Regions from separate parts of the Dorea sp. BIOML-A1 genome, predicted to be linked through region 1. Evidence: predicted binding sites of a transcription regulator. Region 1 holds the regulator's gene; the other holds the start of a gene.

Region 1 (3,434 bases):
AGATACCACTCGGTTTAAGATCTTAAGAAGCGTAGTCTTTCCTGTTCCGTTATCACCGATTACTGCGACATGTTCACCACGTTTGATCTCGAGATTAACGTCTGTAAAAAGTTCCTGTCCGGGGAAAGATTTGCTTAAATGTTCAATAGTCAGAACATCATTGCCGCTTACACAGGATGGTTCCAGTTTCAGATGTATATCTGTATTAACTTCTATCGGTTTTTCGATGGTCTGCATCTTTTCCAACATCTTTTCGCGGCTTTCGGCACGTTTGATGGATTTTTCGCGGTTGAAAGAACGAAGCTTTTCGATAACCGCTTCCTGATGCTTGATTTCCTGCTGCTGGTTAAGATATTCCTTCAGGCGTATGTCGCGAAGCTGCTGCTTCTTTGCTGCATAGTCGCTGTAATTTCCCATATAAGTACGAAGTTCTCCAAGCTCGATTTCAAGAACTTTAGTGACAACTTTGTTCAAAAAATAACGGTCATGAGACACGATCAGCACAGCTCCCTGATAGTTTAGAAGATAGGATTCAAGCCATGCAATTGAATTCAGATCCAGATGGTTGGTTGGCTCATCAAGAAGCAAAATGTCTGGTTTCGTTAACAGAAGCTTGCCGAGAGATACACGGGTTTTCTGTCCTCCGGAGAGAGTGTCGACGGGTTTGGTGAAATCATTTTCCGTAAATCCAAGTCCCTTTAACACACCGGTGATCTCACTTTCGCAAGAATAGCCGTTCTCACGTTCGAAAGCGGCCGTAAGGCGGTTGTAAGTTTCCAGACGGTCGTTCAGGGCGTCGCCGGAGAGATGCTTAAGTTCCATCTCGATCTCGCGGATACGGCGCTCCATAGCGATTATATCGGCCTTTGCGGTGCGGACTTCTTCATAGATCGTATTACCGCTTTGCATCTCTTGATGCTGGGCAAGATAGCCAAGTGTCTTACCTTTTGTCAGGATGACGTTGCCGTCATCCGGGGCTGATTCGCCTACAATCATTTTGAGCAGAGTGGACTTACCGGCACCGTTCGGTCCGACAAGAGCTGCTTTTTCGTGATCTTCTATATGGAAGGATCCATCTCTGACGATGAGGTGTTCACCGAAAGATTTCTGGATCCCGTGACATGCTAATATCATATATTTCCTCCTGAGTTATGGATAATTGATACGTTGGTATTCTCAAAATGCATTTACACATGCTACTTTATTATAACGGAAATTGCATAAAATTCAACAATAGTTTGACAATAATCTTTCAATTTTATATAATTATTTTAGACTATGATTGGAAGGGTGAAAACATTGGAAGAAAGAGAGATTTCTCGTGCGGTCATAAGAAGATTGCCGAGGTATTACAGATATTTGGGCGAACTGTTGGAAAATGGTGTAGAGCGGATTTCTTCGAACGATCTGAGTAAGCGGATGAAAGTAACAGCATCCCAGATCCGTCAGGATCTTAATAATTTCGGAGGATTCGGACAACAGGGATACGGTTATAATGTTAAGTATTTATACACAGAGATTGGAAAGATATTAGGATTGGAAGAAGACCACAATATTATTATCATTGGTGCAGGTAATCTTGGGCAGGCACTGGCTAATTATGCAGCCTTCGAGAACCGTGGATTCATTCTGAAAGGAATCTTTGATGTGAATCCAAGACTTCAGGGAGTATCCATCCGTGGAGTTCCGATCCGTATGATGGATGATCTTAAAACGTTCGTTCAGAATAATGAGATTGATATTGCAGTTCTGACGATTCCGAAAGAGAAAGCAATTGAAGTTGCGAATATGCTGGTTGAGAACGGAGTACGTGCGATCTGGAACTTTGCACATACAGATTTGAACCTTCCGGATAATGTTGTTGTTGAGAATGTGCATCTGTCAGAAAGTCTGATGCAGTTGTCATACAATATCAGTCGTTACAAAGAGGACCATAAATAAACTATAATACAAGAAAGCGTGTAGGAGTAGTCTGGAATACGGACATATTTTTACACGTTCTTTTGTTGCAGAGATATATCTGATGGGAGATGAATGAATATATGAAACTTCTGGTTAATGCTGCGCAGATGAAGGCTGCCGATCAGTACACGATTCAGGAACTGGGCATTGCATCACTGGAATTAATGGAGCGTGCAGCAAATGCCTGTGTACAGACGATGCAAAGTGAGAATCTGGATCTTTCTTCTGTCTGTGTGGTATGTGGATCAGGGAATAATGGTGGAGATGGATTTGCCATCGCCAGGATCTTGAAGAATATGGGGTGTTCTGTGGATACTTATCTGGTCGGCAATCCAGAGCATTGTACACCGGAGACACGGGAACAGATAAGACGTCTTAAAGAATGTGGTGGTAAGATCACGGAAGATATCCCGCAGGATAACAGCTACAGCATAGTGATAGACGCCGTGTTCGGAGTCGGACTGAGCCGTAAGATTGAAGGTACATATCGTCAGGTGATTGAACGTATGAATCAGATGCAGGGTACAAAATTTGCAGTAGATATCCCATCAGGACTTTCAGCCTCTACGGGATGTGTGCTTGGTTGTGCATTCCACGCAGATGATACAGTGACATTCGAGGTGAAAAAGATCGGCCTTGAGCTGGCGCAGGGCAGAGCATATGCAGGAAGAGTGACAGTAGCAGAGATTGGCATTTCGCATGAGCCGTTATTACAGGATGCAGATGTGATCCATTCTTTTGGAAGAGAAGAATATCGTAGAATGCTTCCGGAAAGACCGGAAGATTCTAATAAGGGAAGTTATGGAAGGCTTCTTGTGATCGCTGGAAGTAAGGGTATGGCAGGTGCAGCATATTTGAATGCTCATGCGGCTTATATGACAGGAGCCGGGCTTGTCAGAATCTATACACCAAAGGACAACCGCGAGATATTGCAGACACTTCTGCCGGAAGCAATCATAACGGCTTATGATGAATTTAATAAAGAAGAAGTACTAAAGCTTCTTAAGTGGGCAGACGGTGTGTGTATTGGTTCCGGCATTGGAAGAAGTACAACATCGGAGAAGTTATTGCGGACGGTTATAGAGTACGTGGATGTTCCATGCCTGATCGATGCAGACGGGTTAAATCTTCTGTCAGATAACAAAGATCTTCTTGATCGGCTGGCAGACCGGAAGTTCATATTTACGCCGCATATGAAAGAGATGTCTAGACTTACAGGCATCCCTGTGGAAGATCTTAGAGAAGACCGGATACAGATCCTGAAGAAATTCGCTGACGGATATCAGGTAACCTGTGTATTAAAAGATTCCAGAACACTGATCGCAGATAAGGCAAATGAAATCTGCCTGAATCTTACCGGGAACAGTGCGATGGCAAAAGCCGGTTCGGGAGATGTGCTGGCCGGTGTGATCGCAGGCTTTATGGTGCAGGAAAAAGATACGAAAAAAGCAGCCAGATTAGGTACATATGTA
Region 2 (3,434 bases), on a different contig from region 1:
AGAATGGATTAAGTGCGGGGATCATTAATCCTTCTTCTGAGGATATGATGCGCTCGTATTATTCATTCTGTGCGCTGATGAATTACGATAAGAACTGCGAGGAGTATATCCGTGTATATGGCAGTCAGAAAGCAGGAACACCTGCACCGGCAGCCAAGGCAGAACTGACTTTAAAAGAGGCCATCGAAAAAGGTCTGAAAGAAGAAGCACATCATGCAACAGGAGAACTGTTAAAGAAACAGGCACCGCTGGAGATCATCAATGAACATCTGATCCCAGCACTGGATACGGTAGGAAAAGGATTTGAAAAGGGAACTGTCTTCCTGCCGCAGCTTCTGATGAGTGCCGATGCGGCAAAGATCGCATTTGCAGTGATCAAGGATGTACTCGCACAGGAAGGCGGGGAAGTCCAGGCGAAGAATAAGGTCATTCTCGCAACGGTAAAAGGAGATATTCACGATATTGGTAAGAACATTGTAAAAGTCCTTCTGGAGAATTACAGTTTTGATGTGATCGATCTGGGGAAAGATGTACCACCGGAGGTGATCGTAGATACTGCAGTGGAGCAGGATATCCGGCTGGTAGGTCTAAGCGCGCTTATGACGACAACGGTTGTAAGCATGGAAGAGACCATCAAGTTATTGAGAGAACGTAAACCTGAATGTAAAGTCATGGTAGGGGGAGCTGTGCTGAATCAGGATTATGCAGATATGATCGGGGCAGATTTTTACGGCAAAGATGCAATGCAGTCCGTATATTATGCACAGAGAGTATTTGAAGAAGAGTAATCAGTGAGCAAAGAATTTCATAAAAATATACAGCAGACAAAAAGGAGACAGAAAAAATGGGATTAATATTACCAGAACATTATGACCCTCGCTTAAGCGTAAGAGAGACACAGGAAGCAATCAAGTACATTCGTGACACGTTCCAGAAGGAATTCGGAAAAGAGATGAATCTGGAGAGAATCTCTGCACCGTTATTCGTAGAAAAAAGCAGTGGTCTGAACGATGACCTGAACGGTGTGGAAAGACCGGTACAGTTTGATATCGCAGGCGTTCCGGGAGAGACAATAGAAGTTGTACATTCCCTTGCAAAATGGAAACGTATGGCATTATACAAATATGGATTCCAGCCGGGTGAGGGACTTTATACAAATATGAATGCGATCCGCAGAGATGAAGAACTTGACAACTTACATTCCTGCTACGTGGATCAGTGGGACTGGGAAAAAGTGATCAAAAAAGAAGAACGTACCGTTGAGACACTGGAAGCTACCGTACGCAATATCTTCAAGATCATCAAACATATGGAACATGAAGTATGGTACAAATATCCACAGGCAGTAAAGAAACTTCCGGAGGACATCTATTTCATCACTTCCCAGGAACTGGAAGATATGTATCCGGATAAGACTCCGAAGGAAAGAGAAAACCTGATCACAAAAGAACACGGCTGTGTATTCCTGATGAAGATCGGTGACAAACTCGCAAGCGGCGAACCGCACGACGGACGTGCACCGGACTACGATGACTGGCAGTTAAACGGAGATATCCTGTTCTGGTTCGAGACACTGAACTGTGCACTTGAGATCTCCAGCATGGGTATCCGTGTAGATGAAAAAGCGCTGGAAGAGCAGCTTGTAAAAGCCGGCTGCGAAGAGAGAAAGAATCTTCCATATCACAAAATGCTGTTAAACGGCGAACTTCCGTACACCATCGGAGGTGGTATCGGACAGTCCAGACTGTGCATGCTGCTTCTCGACCGCGCACATGTCGGTGAAGTACAGGCAAGTTTGTGGCCGGAGCAGATGCGGAAAACCTGCAAAGAACACAATATGATTCTGCTTTAAATTGATTTTCAAAATTAGTTGATAACATTTTCTCAAGTGTCTATAATAGAACTATAGACTGTTATAAAAATGACAAAGGAAAAACAGGAGGAACTCCAACTATGATGAGAGGCATTAACACAACCGTAAGACGGTTGAGAAGAAAAGTTTTTGAAGAAGTTGCAGCACTTGGCTTCAAAGCAGATGCAGATACTCTGTGCGATGATATGGAAGCAATCCCATATGCACTGGTGAATGATGAGACAGAGCAGTACCGTGACAGTGTTTACCGCGCAAGAGCAGTTGTACGAGAACAGGTAAGACTTGCAATGGGACTTTCACTCCGGCCGGAAGACAAACCGGTACATCTGACAGCGGGGGTGGAAGCAAGTAACATATCAGATAAGTATTATGAACCGCCGCTTATGCAGGTGATTCCATCCGCATGCATGAGATGCGAAGCGAAAGGATATGAGGTCAGCAACATGTGCAAAGGATGTCTGGCACATCCTTGTATGGAAGTCTGTCCGAAGGGTGCGATTTCCATGGTAAACGGCAAATCCCATATTGATCAGGAAAAATGTATCAAATGTGGAAAGTGCAAGAGTGTCTGCCCATATGATGCAATTTCCAAAAAAGAGCGTCCGTGTGCAAAAGCATGCGGTGTAAATGCAATTGAATCGGATAAAATGGGACGCGCCTATGTCAATCCGGACAAATGCGTATCCTGTGGTATGTGTATGGTAAGCTGTCCGTTTGGAGCAATTTCAGACAAATCCCAGATCTTCCAGCTTGCAAGAGCATTGTCGGAAGGCGAGCAGATTATTGCTGAGATCGCACCGGCATTTACCGGACAGTTCGGAGATAATATCAATGCGAGAAACTTAAAAGCAGCACTGGAAGAAATTGGATTTTCACAGGTGTATGAAGTGGCGCTTGGTGCAGATATCGGAGCTGTTGCGGAGGCACATCATTATGTAGAGAAGGTTGCGACAGGAGAATTACCGTTCCTTTTGACATCCTGCTGTCCGTCATGGGCAATGCTGGCAAAGAAATATTTTCCGGATATGATCGATGAAGTGTCTCAGGAACTGACTCCTATGGTCGCTACTGCACGTACGATCAAGAAAGAACATCCGAATGCTAAAGTAGTATTCATCGGACCATGTGCGGCCAAGAAACTGGAAGCGATGCGCAGAACCGTAAGAAGTGATGTTGATTTTGTAGTGACATTTGAAGAACTGCAGGGAATGTTTGATGCGAAAGGAATCGACCTTTCCGAATATGAGGCAGAGTCTTCCTTCCACAATGCAACAGGTGCGGGACGCGGCTATGCGGTTGCAGGCGGCGTGGCATCTGCAATTGAAAAATGTGTAAATGAGTACTATCCGGGTGTGGAAGTAAAGATTGAGCATGCAGAAGGTCTTGCGGATTGTAAGAAGATTCTTTCTATGGCGAAGATCGGAAGAATGAACGGATGTCTGATCGAAGGAATGGGCTGTCCGGGCGGATGTGTAGCCGGTGCGGGAACGAACATCCCGGTGCCAAAAGCACAGAAGAAAGTGAAAGAATTTGTAAAAGCATCCAGCAAGCAGCTTCCGCC

The links. Region 1 encodes Rex, which represses fermentation and respiration genes when NADH is low (regulators of the CRP and FNR family bind a similar motif). Its sites were predicted from a motif close to ATTGTTAANTANTTAACAAT; they were not measured.
Region 2: the regulator Rex is predicted to act here: its motif matches at 1,910-1,929, upstream of GT508_RS02530 (4Fe-4S dicluster domain-containing protein).

The regions. Positions count from the first base shown of each region.
Region 1 is NZ_WWSA01000005.1:13,724-17,157, forward strand. Features, by position in the region: gene abc-f (ribosomal protection-like ABC-F family protein) at 1-1,134, opposite strand, end outside; gene GT508_RS03405 (redox-sensing transcriptional repressor Rex) at 1,300-1,941, shown strand; gene GT508_RS03410 (NAD(P)H-hydrate dehydratase) at 2,043-3,434, shown strand, end outside.
Region 2 is NZ_WWSA01000004.1:72,876-76,309, forward strand. Features, by position in the region: gene GT508_RS02520 (homocysteine S-methyltransferase family protein) at 1-788, shown strand, start outside; gene asnA (aspartate--ammonia ligase) at 845-1,852, shown strand; gene GT508_RS02530 (4Fe-4S dicluster domain-containing protein) at 1,954-3,434, shown strand, end outside.